Regions from separate parts of the Vreelandella indica genome, predicted to be linked through region 2. Evidence: predicted binding sites of a transcription regulator. Region 2 holds the regulator's gene; each other region holds the start of a gene.
What was found. The regulator FNR, encoded in region 2, switches genes on or off when oxygen is low (the NO sensors DNR and NnrR bind a similar motif). The targets are predictions, from matches to a motif close to TTGATNTANATCAA.

Region 1: a site for FNR is predicted at 4,413-4,426, ahead of V8L71_RS13290 (OmpW/AlkL family protein). Genes of this name have one in related genera too.
Region 3: a site for FNR is predicted at 4,497-4,510, ahead of ccoM (cytochrome c oxidase subunit CcoM). Genes of this name have one in related genera too.

The regions. Positions count from the first base shown of each region.
Region 1 covers NZ_JBANSO010000018.1:23,957-30,438, reverse strand. The annotation lists gene putA (bifunctional proline dehydrogenase/L-glutamate gamma-semialdehyde dehydrogenase PutA) at 1-2,559, shown strand, start outside; gene putP (sodium/proline symporter PutP) at 2,755-4,245, shown strand; gene V8L71_RS13290 (OmpW/AlkL family protein) at 4,515-5,138, shown strand; gene V8L71_RS13285 (YqcC family protein) at 5,231-5,563, opposite strand; gene V8L71_RS13280 (DUF3549 family protein) at 5,877-6,482, shown strand, end outside.
Region 2 covers NZ_JBANSO010000038.1:1,833-8,314, reverse strand. The annotation lists gene V8L71_RS18845 (heavy metal translocating P-type ATPase) at 1-1,989, shown strand, start outside; gene ccoS (cbb3-type cytochrome oxidase assembly protein CcoS) at 1,986-2,231, shown strand; gene V8L71_RS18835 (sulfite exporter TauE/SafE family protein) at 2,228-2,923, shown strand; gene hemN (oxygen-independent coproporphyrinogen III oxidase) at 3,039-4,478, shown strand; gene fnr (fumarate/nitrate reduction transcriptional regulator Fnr) at 4,582-5,325, shown strand; partial or broken gene ttcA (tRNA 2-thiocytidine(32) synthetase TtcA) at 5,318-6,025, opposite strand; gene ttcA (tRNA 2-thiocytidine(32) synthetase TtcA) at 6,230-6,482, opposite strand, start outside.
Region 3 covers NZ_JBANSO010000028.1:37,266-43,747, reverse strand. The annotation lists gene V8L71_RS17100 (ABC1 kinase family protein) at 1-507, shown strand, start outside; gene V8L71_RS17095 (SEC-C metal-binding domain-containing protein) at 585-2,402, shown strand; gene V8L71_RS17090 (AmpG family muropeptide MFS transporter) at 2,421-3,800, opposite strand; gene V8L71_RS17085 (FKBP-type peptidyl-prolyl cis-trans isomerase) at 3,898-4,416, shown strand; gene ccoM (cytochrome c oxidase subunit CcoM) at 4,537-4,692, shown strand; gene V8L71_RS17075 (hypothetical protein) at 4,914-5,414, shown strand; gene V8L71_RS17070 (GGDEF domain-containing protein) at 5,411-6,482, shown strand, end outside.

The DNA.
Region 1 (6,482 bases), on a different contig from region 2:
TACGACATGCTGGGCGAAGCCGCCCGTACCCGTGACGATGCACAGCGCTATTTTGATGACTACGCACGGGCCATTGAGCAAGTCGGCAAGACTTGCAAAACGTTAAGCGATAAAACCCCGGCGCCGTCGGTCTCCATTAAGCTCTCAGCCCTTCACCCCCGCTATGAGTTTGGCCGCCGCGAGCAAGTGCTTGCCGAGCTTGTCGACACAGTCATCAAGCTGGTCAGCAAGGCGCGTGCACTGGATGTTGCGGTTACTATTGACGCTGAAGAGATCGATCGCCTGGAGATTTCTCTGGAAGTCTTCCGTGCGGTTTACGAAAGTGAAGCCGCCAAGGGCTGGGGGCACTTCGGTTTAGTGGTTCAAGCCTACTCCAAGCGCGCGCTGCCAGTGTTGCACTACATCAACCGTTTGGCCGACCAGCAAGGCGACGAGATTCCACTGCGCTTGGTCAAAGGCGCTTATTGGGATACCGAAATTAAAGAGTCCCAGCAGCTTGGGGTCGACGGCTATCCGGTATTTACACGTAAAGCGGGTACCGATGTAGCCTATCTCGCCTGCGCGCAGTTCCTGCTCTCTAGCGACACCAATGGGCGTATTTTTCCGCAGTTTGCTACCCACAATGCCCACACTGTGACGACTATTTTAGAATTTGCTAATCGCGATAGCCGTCCTTTTGAGTTTCAGCGTCTGCATGGCATGGGTGAAGCGCTTTATGACGCTGCTCTTGAGCGTGCCCCGAAAGGTACCTACTGCCGTATTTACGCCCCGGTGGGTGCGCATAAAGACCTGCTGCCCTACTTAGTGCGGCGACTGCTTGAAAATGGTGCCAACTCCTCGTTTGTTCACCAGTTGGTTGATCCTGACGTACCGGTCGAGTGGCTGTGTCAGCACCCGATTGAAACTCTGCGCCAGCAGAAACACCTGGCCAATATGAACATTCCGTTACCCAAAGACATTTACGGGCCCAAGCGGCGCAATTCACGTGGGGTGAATCTGAATATACGCAGCCACTACTATCCGCTCATGGAGAAGATGGCTGCGTTTATGGATCAGCAATACCCAACGAAGCCGCTGCTCGCTTTTGATGTCGCGGACGACGCCGCCAATACCCATAGCGTTACCAGCCCATACGACCGCCAAAAAACCGTCGGTAGCGTTCAGTGGACGAGCAAAGAGCAAGCCACCCAGGCGCTGGATGCTGCGTGGGCCGCTTTCCCTCGCTGGGACGCCACCCCGGTGGCCGAACGGGCGGCTATTGTCCGTCGCTTGGGGGATTTGATGGAAGAGCATATGCCAGAGCTAATGGCATTGTGCTCGCGTGAAGGCGGTAAACTGCTTACCGATGGCGTCGATGAAATTAGAGAAGCCGTCGACTTCTGCCGTTTCTACGCCATGCGCGCTGAAGAGGACTTCGGCCAAGTTATCGAGCTCCCTGGCCCCACTGGCGAATCCAACCGCTTATTTATGGGTGGCAAGGGCGTGTTCGCAGCCATCAGCCCCTGGAACTTCCCTGTCGCGATCTTCTGCGGCCAAATTGTCGCAGCGGCGGTAGCAGGTAACACGGTACTGGCCAAACCGGCGGAACAGACGTCTATCGTCGCGCATCGTGTTATTGAGCTGCTCCACGAAGCGGGCATGCCCCGTGATGTCGTCCAACTACTGCCCGGTGACGGCCCCACAGTAGGTAGCGTGCTGACCTCCGACCCGCGGATCACCGGGGTAGTCTTCACAGGTGGCACCGACACCGCACAAATTATCAACCGCGCTTTGGCGGCACGAGAAAATGCCCCGCTAGCCACCCTAATTGCGGAAACCGGCGGCATGAACGCCATGATTGTCGATTCTACTGCCCTGCCTGAACAGGTGGTGGTAGATGTGATTCAGTCGGCCTTCCAGAGCGCCGGGCAGCGCTGCTCGGCGCTGCGGGTACTGTATCTACAAGACGATGTTGCCGACCGGGTCATTGAAATCCTCAAAGGCGCGATGAATGAACTGCGCATTGGCGACCCTCGCGATTTAGGCACTGATGTGGGGCCGGTGATCGATGAAGAGGCGCGTAAAGGCTTAATGGAGCACATCGAAAAACTCAAAGCCGAAAATCGACTAGTCGCCGAGACACCGATGGCTGCTGAGCATACCCAAGATGGCACATTCGTGGCGCCTGTCGCCTTCACGATTGATAGCATCGATTCACTCACGCGCGAGCAGTTCGGGCCCATACTGCATATCGTGCGTTACAAAGCCAGCGAGCTTGATAAAGTTATCAATGACATTAACGGTCGCAATTACGGCCTGACATTTGGCGTACATAGCCGTAACGAATCATTCGCCGCTGAAATAGCGCAGAAAATGCGCGTAGGCAATGTGTACATCAACCGTAATATCATTGGGGCTGTGGTGGGCGTTCAACCGTTTGGTGGTCAAGGGCTTTCTGGTACAGGGCCAAAAGCCGGCGGCCTTCACTACCTGCAGCGCTTTGTAACTGAAAAAACGATTACTAATAACACCGCCGCTTTAGGTGGGAACGCGTCGCTACTGGCGCTGGGTGATGAGTGAGCCGCTCATCACGCCCGAAAATTTCTCCGACCTCACCCCAGCCTGACATTTGCTGGGGTACGTCAAGTGAATAGGAAAAGGGAATAACAGCCATTAACAACAACAAGACTGCGCCACAACCCATTCTTCTCGGTAAGCGCACTAACCTGTCGGCGCTACGTCCGACTTAATAACTAAGAAACAGGAGACTTTTTTATGGCTATTGGCGTTTGGATCAGCCTTTTTGCTTACTTTGCGCTCATGATTGGCATCGGCCTTTATGCTATGCGCAAATCCACATCCACCTCGGAAGATTACATGCTAGGTGGCCGAACCCTTAGCCCAAAGGTGGCGGCCCTGTCGGCTGGCGCTTCAGACATGAGCGGGTGGTTGCTGCTGGGGTTACCTGGGGCGATGTTCGTATCCGGCTTGGGCTCAGCCTGGATCGGTATCGGCCTGTTCGTGGGTGCCTTCTTTAACTGGGTGCTGGTGGCACCGCGCTTGCGTGAACAGACGGTGCACTATGGCAATGCGATTACGATTCCAGCCTTCTTGGCCAACCGGTTCCCCACTCGATCAATGTCGCTGAGAACGGTCTCCGCCATCGTCATCGTTATCTTTTTCGCGGTATACACGGCGTCAGGCTTGGTGGCAGGCGGTAAGCTGTTCGAAAGCGCCTTTGCTGGCGTCATCAACATTGGTGGCCTGAGCGATTACGCTACGGGCATCATCATTACGCTGGGTGTGGTACTGGTCTATACCGTGGTCGGCGGTTTCCTGGCCGTGAGCATGACGGACTTCGTGCAAGGCTGCATCATGATGCTGGCCTTGGTGATCATGCCGGCGGTGGTCCTGTTTGGCGAAGGTGGCGGTGGTTTCACCCAAGCGTCACAGACACTCAATGAGGTCGATCCCACGCTACTGTCATGGACAGAAGGATTGACCTTTATCGGCTGGCTCTCTGCCGTTACCTGGGGCCTGGGTTATTTCGGCCAACCACACATCATCGTGCGCTTCATGGCTATCCGAACGCTGAAGGATGTACCTATTGCCCGCAATATCGGCATGAGCTGGATGGCCATCTCGCTGATTGGCGCAGTCTCTCTGGGCGTGTTTGGCCGTGCCTACGCGGTCCGTAATGGCATGGACGTAGAAGATCCGGAAACGATCTTTATTATCCTAGCCGAGCTGCTGTTCCATCCGCTGATCACTGGCTTCCTCTATGCTGCTCTGCTGGCGGCGGTCATGAGTACCATTTCCAGCCAACTGCTGGTGGCCTCTTCATCACTGACTGAGGACTTCTATCGCCTGTTCTTTCGTAAAGAAGCGACCGATAAAGAGTGTGTGGGCGTAGGCCGGATCAGTGTCGTACTGGTTGGCTTGGTGGCGGCCGTTATCGCCTCAGACCCGGATTCACAGGTGCTTGGGCTAGTCAGTAATGCCTGGGCAGGCTTTGGTGCCGCGTTTGGCCCGCTGATTATCTTGTCGTTAATGTGGTCGCGCACGAACGGTGCTGGCGCTATCGCTGGCATGGTAGTGGGTGCTGCTACCGTCATGATCTGGATTGCATTGGGCTGGAACGGTGAATTTATGGGTGGTCCCGGTGTGTATGAGATCATTCCCGGCTTCATCGCTTCCTTTATTGCTATCCTGGTAGTGAGCAGTATGACAGCCGATGCGGGTGAATATCAGCACATCACTCGCTAACCAGTAAGATGATCATGAGACCTTTATGTGTCAGACATATCGACAACAGGAAGGTCTCTACATTACAGCCCTTCTGAGCTGTATGTGATCGGGCCACCTTCGGGTGGCCTTTTTATGTCTGCAGTTCATATTGTTAATAACGAATCTGGCGTTAAGGCAGCCCACCCTTGCCCTAGATCAATAACCAGTGACTACCTCTTTATTAGACTCTTAAACATCATGAAGTGGCCCATCCATAGCCGCTTAGCCATGCCACTAGGAGTCAACTCATGCGTAAAGCCGCCCTTCCCACCCTACTCGTTTCCAGTATTGCCGCTGCGGCTTTGATGACCAGCAGCCAGGTATTCGCCTATGGCGCGGGTGACTTTTTTACCCGCGTGGGTGTTGCGAAAGTGGACCCGACAAGCAATAACGGTGAGATATTAGGCGCCGATGTTAATGTCGATGCAGAGACGAATTTTGCCTTCACGCTAGGCTATCGCTTCCACGACAAGATGGGCGTCGAGCTGCTGGCCGCGCTACCCTTCAAACACGACCTGCAGGTTGAAGGCGTGACCGATGGCTCTACTAAGCACTTGCCACCTACACTCACACTACAGTACTACCCGTTAGGGGGTACCGAGGCCCGTGTCCAGCCTTATGTCGGCGCAGGTATTAACTACACCCGTTTCTCTGACGAAAAAACCGATATCGGCGCATCATTGGAGCTTGACGACTCCTGGGGCGCAGCGGGTCAAGTCGGTATCGATCTGCTGATTGATGAGCATTGGGCGTTAAATGCTGCGGCGTGGTACATCGATATCGATTCCGATGCCAAAGTGGGCGGCGCAGAAGCTGGCACCGTTGAGATCGACCCCGTAGTGGTCATGGCTGGCCTCAGCTACCGCTTCTAAGCCGCCTTAAAAAGCGTTATGACGGATGTAATTTACAAAGCCTGCCTTGCGCAGGCTTTGTCTGTTAAATCGCTTCCATCTTTAAATACCATTCAGCTTTCAGTGACTAACTGGTCGACTTTCTCTACCGCTTGTACAACAAGCAGTTGATGATGGGCAGGTGTTTTCTCCTGCTGCAAATACGCGGCCACAGCGGGAGCCACTTCGCACTTGGCAGGCATGGCGGCACGGGCCTCAATCAAGGCGTTTAAGCGAGCAATAAATACAAAGCGAACCCATTGAGGCAGCGACATCGTATCAATGCAAAACGGCTGCTGGCTGGCGAATGCATCAGCGTCAGGTGTCGGCATACGCCATAGATCGGCGGCTTTCATCGCGGCTTCAAGTTCTAGAAGTGCTGTCTGTAGCGGTTGAAAAGTACTCATAACGTCGTTTGTAACTACCTCGTAAAATGAAAAAGCGTATCTTATTACCATTATCCCCATTCGGCTGGCTGCTTGCCAATCACGCTCACTTGTGAAGAGTTATCCATAGACTCACAGAAAACCTGCACGAGCCTGTGGATAAACTATGGAAAGGTGTCGCAGCGCTTGCTCTCATGGGGCTTTCGCACAGTTGTTTACTTTTTAACCACACTGTCATGTAAGACATACCCGTTGGCCGGTATTTATCCGCCTCGGCGGCTGACAGTGACCCATCATCAAGGTAGAGTGCAGGCTTGCAACGCGGAAGGATGTCATGCAACCGATTCAAACCCTTGATGAGTTTTTTACCCGCAGCGGCGCAGAGGTTTCCCTTTACCATATGGGCCGCCATGTGGTCGCCTGCCCACGGGAGTCCCTCGCCACCTTTGAGCGTGGCGAACTGGCGTGGCCAGAACCTTGGCAAGGCCAAGCACGTCTAGCCATTCTGTTTCGTTTGGGGGATATGCCCGAGCCTGCTATTTGGTTTTTAGCCCTACCACTCGATGAACAGGGGATGCTTTCCCCTGCTCAGCGTGATGCGTTTTTAAATCGTCTGCTGGAAACATTAGGTCGAGCTGTTTCTCAGGTGGGACGTGAAGAAACAGCGGACGTGGACCACTTAATGAAGGATAATCCCCTCGCCTTTACGCCCAGCGTTACCTTTCAAGCGATGCTCAATGCCCGTGCCACTTATGACACAGGGCTACCTGCCAGCCAGCATTTTGAGCCGGTTGAGGATTACTTGAGTGGCCAGCAGGCGATTGATTGGCAGGCATTGGGATTACAGGGAATTGCCGATTACGTCGTTCGTATGGAGTCGCCCGACGCGGACACGTTAGCGCTGAGACTGCCTGACCTACCTACCGCCGTTATTAACTCC
Region 2 (6,482 bases):
GCAATTGGCTACGACGCTCAGCCTTACGAACCGGATCAAGCCCAAGCACGCATGCAGCATGAAGAGCGCATGAACGTGCGTCGATTGATCATCGCTGCAGTAGGCATGATGCAGGTGATGATGTTCTCGATCCCCATTTATGTCTCCGGTCCCGGTGAAATCAGCGACGATTTCTACGCGCTGTTCCACTGGCTCTCGTTTGCCTTAGCAACGCCGGTAGTATTTTTTTCCGCCCAGCCGTTCTTTCGTAATGCCCTGCGAGACCTGCGCACCGGTGTATTGGGTATGGATGTGCCAGTATCGCTGGCGATCGGTGGGGCTTATCTTGCCAGCAGCTATGCGGTGCTGTTTAACGTCGGCGAGGTCTATTTTGACTCGGTCGCCATGTTCACCTTTTTCTTGCTGTTTGGGCGCTACGTGGAAGGCCGAGCCAGGCGCCGTAGTGGGCATAGCGGCAATGTGCTGAGTGGCGTGCTGCCGATCTCGGCCACGCGGCTGGAAAGCGACGGCAGCGAACGCATTCTACCCGCGAGCGAACTCGCCCCGGATGATCGAGTCCTGATCAAGCCCGGCCACGGCGTGCCTGCCGATGGCGTGATTGAGGAGGGAGAATCGAGCCTGGATGAATCCATGCTGACCGGCGAATACCTGCCGGTCACCCGCCGGGTGGGCGACAGCATTACCGGCGGTAGCCAGAACATGGAAAATCCGCTGGTGATCCGTGTTACCCACGCCGGGCGCGATGCCCGAGTGGCGGGCATTGTCGATCTCACCGACCGCGCCTTTGCCAGCCGCCCGCGGCTGGCCCAGATGGCAGCACGCATGGCCCACCTATTTGTGCTCCGCCTGTTAGTGGTAACCGCCTGCGTCACCATCGCCTGGTGGTTTATCGACCCCTCGCGGATGCTCTGGGTACTACTTTCGGTGCTGGTCGTGACCTGCCCTTGTGCGCTGGCGCTGGCCACCCCCGCGGCCCTGACCGCAGGCCATGGTCAACTGCGCAAGCGCGGCGTGTTGATCACCCGTGCCGATGCCATGGAGACGCTCTCCAACGTAACCCGAGTAATCTTTGACAAAACCGGCACGCTCACCCGCGGCGAGATGCACCTGACCCAGACCAAACCGTTCGGCGAATTAACCGCCGAGCGTGCCCAGGCGATTGCCGCGGCGCTCGAAGCCCACTCAGAACACCCTATCGCCCGCGCCTTTCGTCCGTTTCGGGATGCAACGCTTCAGGCAAAAGATATTCATAGCCATACCGGTCAAGGACTAGAGGGCACGCTAAACGGCGCGCGCTGGAAGCTGGGCAAACCAGAATTTTCCACTGGAGAACCCATTTCGGCACCCGCCAGGGGGCAATGGCTGCTGCTGAGCGAAAACGGCGAACCCCGCGCCTGGTTTGGTCTTCATGATGGCATTCGTGATGACGCTGCTGCCACGATCAAAGCCCTACAGGCCCAGGGGCTAACCGTGGAGCTGCTCTCCGGTGATACCGTCGATGCTGTGGAGAGCCTGGCCAACCAACTCAACATAACGACGTGGCACGCAGGCACCAGCCCAGAAGGCAAACTGGCCCGGATGAAAGAGCTTCAAGCCGCTGGCGAAACCGTGGTGATGATTGGTGACGGCATCAACGACGTGCCGGTGTTAGCCGGTGCTGATGTGGCAATTGCCATGAACGGTGCGACGGACTTAGCCCGCACCCGCGCCGACGCGGTGCTGCTCAGCCCACGCCTGATGCGGATTTTTGAGGCTATCGAGATTTCCCGCGCGACCCGGCGTATCATGCGCCAGAACATGATCTGGTCAGTATGCTACAACTTTTCGGCGCTGCCGCTGGCGGCCATGGGGCTGGTGCCACCCTGGATGGCGGCCATTGGTATGTCGCTCAGCTCGCTAGTGGTGGTGGGTAACGCGCTGCGGCTGTCACGCTGGCGTACGACGCCGCCCGCCTCTTCGCCAAGCGCTTCAACACCGGTAACCGCATGACGATTCTGTATCTACTCATTCCGCTTTCACTGATTCTGCTGGGCCTCGCCGTCTGGGCATTTTTCTGGGCGGTGAAAAATGATCAGTTCGACGACTTGGAAGGCCCGGCGCACCGCATTTTGTTTGATGAAGATGAGAATGACCTCAACCCCGAACAGCGACGCCAGCGGCAGCAGACCAAGCACCGCCCTGCTGCCCCCTCCGACACACACTCACCCGACGACCAAGAGCCCCGGCCATGAATCCAACCGGCCTTGACCTGCCGCCACTGCTGGCGGCGTTCGTGTTTGGTTTGATGGGCGGCGCCCATTGCATTGGCATGTGTGGTGGCATTATGAGCGCGCTCACTTTTGCAGTGCCCCCCAGCATGCGCCATCCGGCGCGTATGGGAGGCTTGCTGCTCAGCTATAACGCAGGTCGCATCACTAGCTACATGAGCGCAGGTGCGCTGGTAGCCCTACTAGGCACGCTATTTTCCCTCTCTGCCACGGCGCGAATGCTGCTACAAGTGTTTGCGGCGCTGATGCTGATCCTGATGGCGCTGTATATCGCCAACTGGTGGAAAGGGCTGCTTAAAGTTGAAGCGGTAGGCCGCCGTCTATGGCGCTTTATCGAGCCGGTAGGGCGACGTTTAATGCCCGTAGTTCATTTACCCCAAGCCTTTGCGCTGGGGGCGATATGGGGTTGGCTGCCCTGTGGGCTGGTCTACTCCATGCTGGCCTGGAGCTTAGCGATTGCCGACCCGCTCCAGGGCGCACTATTGATGGGCGCCTTTGGACTGGGCACGCTGCCTGCGCTGCTGGCCACCGGGCTTGCCGCGCGCCAGTTAAGCCACCTGATTCGTCACCCAGCCACGCGCAGCGTCGCAGCCATAACGATCATTGCGTTCGCGTTGTGGCAACTGTGGACAGTCACCGCACACCATCTTCATTAACTTATCTGCATTAACATGACGTGGCTCAATATTTATATCGGCGCCGCGCGTTAGGCTGGCTCTGGCTTTGAAAAAACAGCCTTTAAAACGCCCCTTTTAACGCCGGAGCCACTTCATGCCCGTTCATGCCCCCGCGGCTTCTTCTACGATGACTTCAACCATGGCCGGGGCAGCACCGGAGCAGAAAGAGTGGGATGAAGCCTTGCTACGCCGTTACGATACCAGTGGCCCGCGCTATACGTCTTACCCCACGGCGTTGTCGTTTCACGACCAATTTACCCCGAGCGATTTGACCCAGGCGTTAGAGCGCAGCAATGCCAGCCAACGTCCTCTTTCGCTGTATGTGCATATCCCCTTCTGCCGCAAGATTTGTTTTTACTGCGCGTGCAATAAAATCGCCACCAAGAACACCGCCCTGGCCGAGCCGTACCTATCCCGGCTTGACCGTGAAATGGTGCTGACCGCTCGCCACCTGGATACCACACGACCGGTGAAGCAGTTGCACTGGGGTGGCGGAACACCGACGTTTCTTAACTTGAACCAGATGGGCGACTTGATTGATCGTCTGGACGCGCGCTTTGGTCTCTCGTCCGCGTCTGATCGCGATTACGCGATTGAAATCGACCCACGCGAAGCGGACGTATTTACGCTGCGCCACCTGCAATCGCTCGGTTTCAATCGCATCAGTTTAGGCGTGCAGGACTTAAGCCCGCTGGTGCAGAAAGCCATTAACCGTATTCAGCCACGGGTACTCACCGAGACGCTGATGGATGAAGCACACCGGCTGGGCTTTCGTTCGCTCAATCTCGATTTAATATACGGCTTACCCTTTCAGACTGAAAAAAGCTTTGCAGACACCCTGCGCCAAGTGATCGAGTTAAATCCCGCACGGCTTTCTGTGTTTAACTACGCCCACATGCCCGAGCGCTTTGCCCCCCAGCGGCGGATTAACATCGATGACCTGCCGGGCAGCGAAGAGAAGCTGGCGATTCTGCGCACCACGATTGAGATGCTCACCGCGGCCGGTTATGTGCACATCGGCATGGATCACTTTGCTCGTCCTGATGACAGCTTGGCGATCGCCCAGCGCGAAGGCTCGCTCCAGCGCAACTTTCAAGGCTACTCCAGTCACGCCCAGTGCGACTTAATCGGGCTTGGCGTGTCGGCGATTTCTCGCGTCGATGACGTCTATGCACAGAACCCTAGCGATCTGGCCCGCTATGAAGCAGCGCTGGATCAAGGCCAATTGGCAACCGTACGTGGGCTGCGCTTAAGTGACGATGACCTGATCCGCCGGGACGTTATTGAGCGACTAATGTGTGATATGCGCATTGATCTGGCCGCCATCGGTCAACGCTGGAACATTGATGCCCCGCGTTACTTTGCGCAAGCGCTTGAGCACTTACAGGGCGCCGAGCGAGATGGCCTGCTGACGCGCAGCGGCGACCAGCTTAGCGCGACGCCCATGGGACGGCTGCTGATTCGTCACTTAGCCATGGCGTTTGATGCTCACCTGCCGCAGCAATCAGGCAAGCACTACTCAAAGATTGTGTAAACAAGCTATCGCTAACGAAATGAAGCTTCCATACTAAGAGAAGCCTACCTCAGCACGGCGTAATGATTACCTGCCACTCACGACGCTACTCAAGGAGTTATGCATGTTGGAACCCATGAGCCGCCGACGCTCGCTACTCCATGAAGCTCGCTGCCAAACCTGCAGCTTGAGCTCACTATGCTTGCCACTTGCCCTTGAGATAGACGATATGGGCCAGTTCGATGCCATTATTCGTCGTCGCGCACCGCTGAAAAAAGGCGAGCCACTATTTCGCCAAGGCGATACTTTTACCAGCGTTTATGCGGTACGTTCGGGCAGTTTGAAACAAGTCACATCAGAGGGAAACGGCAGCGAACAACTGACCAATTTCTACCTCCCCAGCGAACTAGTGGGGTTGGACGGGATCGATGAAGAGCACTACCCAGGGAGTGTAATTGCCCTGGAAACGACCACCGTTTGCGAGATTCCCTTTGATCGCTTGGACTCACTCTCTGAGGAGTTGCCCGAACTGCGTGGCCAACTGTATCGCAGCATGAGCAAAGAGTTGCGCGACGACCGGCGCATGATGCGCCTGCTGTCACGTAAAACCGCCGACCAGCGGCTGGCGAGCTTTTTAATCACGCTTTCAGATCGTTTTCGTCGGCGTGGCTACTCGCCCTACAGTTTCCGCCTTTCCATGCCCAGGGCCGATATCGGCAACTATTTGGGTTTAGCGGTGGAAACCGTCAGCCGGATTTTAAGCCGCTTCCAGCAGCAGAGCGTAGTGGCGGTATCCGGGCGAGAGGTCAATATTCTTGATATGCAGCGCTTAATCACCCTCGCCGAAGAGGAGCAAAACGCTAGCTGACGTTAAATGCCTGGATACGCCCGGCCAGTAGTTCTGCCTGTTTGGCTTCTAGCCCTTCAAAATCAAAGAGATTGCGATCCGCTAGCTGGGAAGGCGCAATATTGGTAACGGCTTTAAACATGCTTTCCAGGCGACCGGGGAATTTTTTGTCCCACTCGGCGAGCATCTCTTTGACGACCTGACGCTGCATATTGGGCTGCGAACCGCATAGATTGCAGGGAATAATCGGGAATTCCATCAGCCGTGAAAACTCGGCAATATCCGCCTCTTTACAGTAAGCCAACGGCCGAATGACGATATTTTTACCATCATCAGAAAGTAGCTTAGGCGGCATCGCTTTTAAGTTGCCGCCAAAGAACATATTGAGAAACAGGGTTTCAAGGATGTCTTCACGGTGGTGGCCCAGGGCAATTTTATTGGCGCCAATCTCTTCGGCAAAGCCATACAGCGAACCGCGGCGCAGGCGTGAACAGAGCGCGCAAGTCGTTTTACCTTCTGGCGTTTTTTCTTTCACCACCGAATAAGTATCACGCTCGACAATGTGATATTCCACGCCCTGCTTATCCAGATACGCAGGCAGCACATGCTCGGGAAAACCGGGCTGTTTTTGATCCAGATTGACCGCCACCAGTGAGAAATTGACCGGCGCATTGCGCTGCAAATTGCGCAAAATCTCCAGCATCGTATAGCTGTCTTTTCCTTATATGCCAAATTTTTTAAAAGAGGAAGAGTGAGTGAGTGAGTAAAGCATTACAATACAGTCACTTAATTTTCTTTCTTCTAAAGAAAACAAACACAAGCCATACAAAAAATTCATTTTTTGTAAAAAAAAGCTTTAAGCAAATGCAGTTGATCAAAATATAACCAAAGACAGCCCAGATACACCAATGTATTCTTTACAAAATCATAGGTTGATTGCTTCTATAAAATTGGTCGAAGAAACATCTACACTGCCAGTATGGTTCGAGATGACTTTACTAGACCTGTCGATATCGAGATTGTGGAAATCGAAAAGATTTAAGTCAGCTAGTTGGCTTGGACTTACATTCTGGATACCGTTAAATATGTTTTCAATACAACCCGCTTTTTGTTTTTCCCAGCCTGCCAACATGTTTTTTATATTCTGTCTTTGTAAGTTCTCCTGAGAACCACAAAGA
Region 3 (6,482 bases), on a different contig from region 2:
TTGGCAGACTGGATTACCCAGGAGCTGTTTACCTACGGCGAACTGCACGCTGACCCCCATGCGGGTAACTTCGCTGCCGACGCCCAAGGGCGACTGGTGATTTACGATTTAGGTGCCATCATCGCAGTGCCCGAGGCGCGCATTAAAGCCATGATGCAACTGCTTGATGCCACGTTAAAGCATGATCCCATGGGCATGGATGAGGCGCTGATGCAGATGGGCGGTCGCCAGGGGCAGGGCGCGCCGCTGGCGCTCTATCGCGAATCGGCGGAGTGCATCGCGCCGCTGTTCGCGCCGGGTGAACAGGATTTCAGCGATGTACGAGTGCACCGCCGTTTACGTGAGCTCACGCCGAAAGTGTGGGCGGCGATGGATCGTCTGCAGCCGCCCGCGGATACGTTGTTGCTCTCGCGCGCGCTCAATGGCCACTACTGGAATCTGGTGCGTTTAGGCGCGCGGCTGGATATGCATGAGCGTACACGACCACTGCTTGAGTGGGCGCATTAACGATAAACCGATTGCCGCTGCGATGGTGTCAGCCTTCGTGATAAACTATGTCGCCTTTAAACACAGTGGAGATGGCAATGCTGGCGGTATGGGTCGATCAGCTGCTGGGGTTTGCCTCTGGGGCACTCTCGGCAATCAGGCAGCAAGAGCATTATCCCGATTTCATGACCTGGGTGCGCGCCAAGGGCGCGGACGCCTTTGAAGGCGATGTGGCCATGGCACAGGCGCTGGCGCCGGTGTTGTGGTCACAAACCCCGCTGGAGCGGCTTAGCTTTGCCTGCGAGCCACTTGCCACGCCGGGGCGCAACGAGCCGTGCTGGTGCGACTCTGGGCGCAAATTTAAGCAGTGCTGCTACAAAGTCGAGTTTCCCACCGACATCCCCGATCAGATGATGTGGATGCTATCGCTGCGCGAGTGGAAGGGTGCCACCCTGAAAGCGGCGCTGGATAGCCAGCAGGCACCGGCGCAAGCGCTGCTGGAAGCGGGCCTTATTGCGGCTGAAAGCGGCCAGACCGGTCGCGCCATGCAGATTCTAGAGTCACTGTTTGATGGCAGCGACTGGTCACGGCTGCCCGAACAGGCTGAACCCGCGTTTGAAATCCTGCTGGATATTTATCAAGAGCGCGGTTTTACCCGCAAGCGTGCCGATCTGCTTGACGAAGTCATGGAACGTGGCCCGCTGTTCCTGCGCGGCGTCGCTCTCGAACGCCTGTGCTTGATGCACCTGGATAATGATGACTTGGATAGCGCCCGGGGTGCCTTTGTAAAAGCACAACAGGCGCTGCCCGATTCGCCTACCTTGGCTTACATCGAAGCCATGCTGCTGCTGCATGAAGGCCACGAGCAGGAAGCCAAGGAGCGCGCCAACTTCTGGTATCGCCGTCTGGTTCGTCAGGGCGAACTGGACGAAGACCAACTGGATTTCCTGGCTGCTCTTGCGGAAAACCCCGGGGCTACGCTTGCCGACCAACTGCTCAGTGCAGAAGAAGACTTGGCCACACCGCTGGTGTCGCTTCAGGCGTTGCTGGCAGCGTTGCCTACTGCGCCGAAAATCGATATTCAGGCTGACTCTGAAAGTGGTCGGTTGCTGTATAACACCAGCGCCCGCGAAGCGACGTTGTTTGCCGCTTGGCATGAGCAGTTTCAGGTGCTGGTGGATGAAGACGTGGCGCTGGGTTTCCGCGATGACCCCTGGGGCAATGCGGTTGAATGGATGTCGGCGCTGTGCGCACATCCAGAATGGCTGGATGCCCCGCAGGTGGTGCAAGATTTAACGTTGGCACTCACCAGCCGTTTTGGCAGCCTGCCGTGGATGGCACCCAGCCTGCTGGAGCCGTTGGCACTGCGTCTTTCACGCTGGATGGAACAGGCCCGCGCCGAGGGTGACGGCAACCTGTGTTGGGATGATGCTGACAATGCCATGCTACTGCGCACCGGCCTGGCGCTGGTGGTCGGTATGGAGCGTGGCGCGCGCCAGCACTCTCGCGAGCTGGCCGAAGAGCTATTGCTGATCGACCAGGAAGATAGCTTGGGGCTGCGTGAGTTGGTGTTAGATCAACTGCTGCGCGACGACCGTAACGAAGAAGCGCTGGCGCTGGCCGAAGATAATGACGACGACGGCTCGCTGGTACTTGGGCTGCTGATGGGCAAGACCTTGGCGCTCTATCGCTTAGAGCAGCGCGAAGCCGCTGAAACGGCGCTTAGTGATGTGCTTGGTCATAATCGCTATGCGCTAGAGCTGATTTGCGCCGAGAACCCGCGGCCTTCCATGCCCCACCCAGATGGCCAGGTTGACCCCGGCTCCCGGGCCGAAGCATGGCAGTACCGCACGCTGATGCGCGACCAGTGGCGCACGACGCCGGGCGCCCTGGATTGGCTTGAATCACACCGCTAGCCCAAATATTCACTCGTCTCAGTCTTCAAGCCTGTTTAAGCAGGCTTGGGGGTAGGGCACTAACTGCTTGTCGCGGTTAATCCAGATAGCAAGCACAATGGCGGGCACGCCGAGTAGAGTGGCGATGACAAAGAAGCTCGGGTAGCCCTCGGCAGTAACTACGAGCCCGCCAAAACCGCTCAAGAATTTCCCCGGTAGCGTCATCAGCGATGAGAAAAGCGCATACTGCGTCGCGGTATAAGCGCGTGAAGTGAGGCTGGAAAGAAAGGCGATAAACACCGCACTGGCCAACCCGTTGGCGAGGTTGTCGCCGATAATCGTGACGACCAACATAGGTAGTTGATTACCCACCACCGCAAGCGCCGCAAACAGCAGGTTGGTCACCATGACCAACCCCGCCCCGAAGATAAGCAGCGGGCCGATGCCGTAACGCACCACCAGCAGTCCGCCTAAAACCCCGCCAGTAATGCTCATCGCGATACCAAATATATTGGTCACGTTAGCAATTTCCGCTAGCGAAAAGCCCAAATCGATATAGAGCGGATTGGCCATAGAGGCCATGGCCAAATCGCTGATTCTAAATACTGCGATAAACACCAAAATCCATAGCGCTTTTACCCCATAGCGGCTAAAAAAGTCGGTAAAGGGGCAGACTAACGCGCCAATGCTCCAGGCGCCCATACGGCGTAAAAATTTGGGCTTACCGCGGCTGGCGCGAATGAATGCACGTACCTTGGGTTCGTGAATAAGCTGAATGGAAAGTGATGCCCGCTTGGGTTCCGGGCGCAGCAGTACGGTCAGCACGCCAATGCTCATGAGTGCTGCCATGCTGAGATAGGCAACATCCCAAGAGGCGGATGCCGCGATATACAGCGCCCCTGCGCCAGCAGCAAGCAGACCCCCGCGATAGCCAATAATATAGGTCGAGGCCATGGCTGCCTGGACGTTGTCATCCGCGGATTCGATACGGTAGGCGTCGATGGCAATATCTTGCGTCGCTGAGCCAAAGGCAACCAGCAGCGCAAAGAGGGCCACCCAGCCGAGATTGCCGACCGGGCTTAAACCGGCGAGTCCCACCAGCCCGGCAGCAATCATCCCTTGCGCTAATAGCATCCAACCGCGGCGCTGGCCGAAAGTGCGGGTCATCAACGGTAGCGCTAACCGGTCAACGACCGGGGCCCAGAAAAACTTGATCGAGTAGAGCATGCCGATCCAGGCAAAAAAGCCGATCGCCGCAACTTCCACGCCATCGCTGCGTAGCCAGGCGGAGAGCGTCGAGAACACCAACAGAAAGGGCAGGCCTGCGGAAAACCCCAGAAACAGCATGGTGATAACGGGCGCACGACAATAAATCGCCAGCGCAGCAAGCCAACTGCGCTGGGGGGTGGGGCTTAACATTAAGCGCTACTCCTGGAAAGACGTTAGCAATGGCCAAGTGGTAAACTGAGGCAGTGTTCGATTACAAAGCCGACAGCTTACCGGAGAGGAGTTTTCCATGTCGATTACGGCGCATCAGGTAGTTACCTTGCACTATGTTCTTAGCGACGTGCTCAACGATGGCAGCAAGCAGGTATTGGATGACTCCCAGGCGCGCAATAAGCCGCTGGAGTATCTTCACGGCCACGACAATATTGTGCCGGGGCTTGAAAGTGCCCTAGCGGGCCAAGCGGTGGGCGCCGTGCTAAGCGTTCAACTGATGCCTGCCGATGCCTACGGAGTGCGAAACGAGGCGTTGATCCAGGAGGTCAGCCTTGCCTCCTTTGGCAATGCGGAATTGACCCCCGGCAGCCGTTTTCAAACCGAAGGCGAAGCCGGCCCGCAAATCGTCACCGTGCTGGAAGTGGAGGGCGACCGTGTCACTGTGGATACCAACCACCCGCTTGCCGGGCGCACGCTTAACTATCAGGTAACGATTCTGGACGTACGCGACGCCACCCGCGCAGAGCTTGCCAAAGGTCACCCGTTACCGCCGGGCACTGAGCACAGCAAAGTTGAAGACCGTAAAGTTCTATAGCGTGGTTGCGCTGCTATGAACGCCCAAAAATTGACTAGTATCAATTTCCTGTTCAACCGCTTACTCCCGCCACTCGCAACTTGACCTAGGTCAGCATTCTCCCACCGATGAGTGACTAGTATGAACGCATACATCACGGCGGGAGGATTCACCATGTATTGGGATGACACAGTTGTTTTCGGTTTGGTCACCGTCGCTTTGGTTATCGCTTTTATGGTGGGTTGGGTCGGCTTCGTGATTCGCGATCATCTGCGTAAGGATGAGCGCAAAAAATAGCCGACCTGCCTTGCGTCAACGTTGTCAGGGGAGGGGGTTTACTAGCGTAGTGAGCCTCTTGTTGCCAGCCCACAGTGGGCTGGCTTTTTTATGTTTCATATTCCATATTCCATATTTCATATTCATCGTGAGTTGAAATTATATGGCCTGCGTTGAAAAGCAAAGCTAGGCGGGCTCTGGTAAAGTTCGTTGAAAGGATTAACACATCAGGAAGCTTTGCCATGAACGCAGTTGTCTTACAACGCAGCCCATGGGTTCGTGCACGTGGTCTATTAGCGTGCGTGTTAATTAGCACTAGCACCTTATTGCCCGCGTCTGCCTTTGCACAAGCATTGGATATTATCAATGGCGATGTCACCCAGAAGATCGCTTTAAGTGATTTACACGCTATATCTGATACCACTTTTACACTTTACGACCCTTACCAGGGGCGCGATGTAGAAATGCAGGGCGTAGCGTTTCAAGATTTTTTGATTGATCAGTTTGGTGAAGTACCGCCAGCGCTGCACTTCACCGCCTGGGATGACTACGAAGTGACCCTTGAAGGGTGGGACGACCCCACCTGGTATTTAATTACCTCAGAAGATGGTGCCCCGTTAACCATTCGTACACGAGGTCCCGTGCGGCTGGTAGAGCGAGACTATAGTGGCCGCGATGTCGCGAACCTGCGGGATTTCAATGACTGGATCTGGATGATTCGTAGCATAGAGGCGAAGTGGTGATATCCAAAGCCAAGCCTGCGGTGGCGCCATCCATTCAACCACGCCCTTTAGCTCGCCAGCCTCGCTATGTCACATGGCTGTCGCTGAGCGTGATGAGCTTTTTGGCGCTGATGGTGCTGATTGTTTATGAGTCGCGCTGGGTTTACCCAGAAATACAGGCCTATTTTAGCCAGACGGGCAATTTGACCGGTCAGCAACTGGCCACCCGTTCGCGGGTTTACTTACAAAATGCCCAATCCGAGCTGCTAGCCGACCAGCCTGAGCAGGAAGCTTTCGCTGCGGCTATCACCGACATTGAGCTCTCTTACGGCTTATCCGATATGCATGTTTATCGGCATCAGTATGAGTGCACGGAGCCAAGCCTGAGAATTTTAAACCGTGTATTAGCACGGTTAGAGGTGGCCGAAATTGATCGAGTCGGCGCGGTAGGCGAGTTGTTTGGGCCAATACAGTGCCTTACCCACATTGAGATGGATCAGTTAGACCAGCGTGGTGCGGCGATCAATGATTTCTCCGTAAGCACTCGCCAACATAACCAAGTACTGACGTATTCCAGCCTATTGATCTTCGTGATGGGGCTGGTGTTTTGGTGGCTTCATGAGCGCCAGTTACGGCGCACCGATCATGCAACGCAAGAGACTTTCGAGTGGATGCAGCGCGCGATGCGTGACCCACTTACTGGAATCGGCAATCGCAGTGCTTTGCATCAAGATATGTTAGCGAAACAGCACCAATCGCTGGGACTGATTCTGGTCGATATCGACTTTTTTAAACAGTACAACGATGCCTACGGGCACCCGCAAGGTGATACCCTGCTGCGCCAGCTGGCCACATTGATTGGTGAAACGCTTAATGATGAAGCGCAGCTCTACCGCTTGGGAGGCGATGAGTTTGCGGCACTAATTCGCTGTCCGGACACTGAAACGCTGAAGAGCTACTGCCATCAATTAATTGAAGGGATTCGCGCATCTGACTTTGCGCACCCCGCCCATCCAGATAAAAAAGGCGTTACCTTCAGTGTCGGTGGGAGCCGTTTTGTGGCCGATGAAGCAACCTTTGCCTACGCCT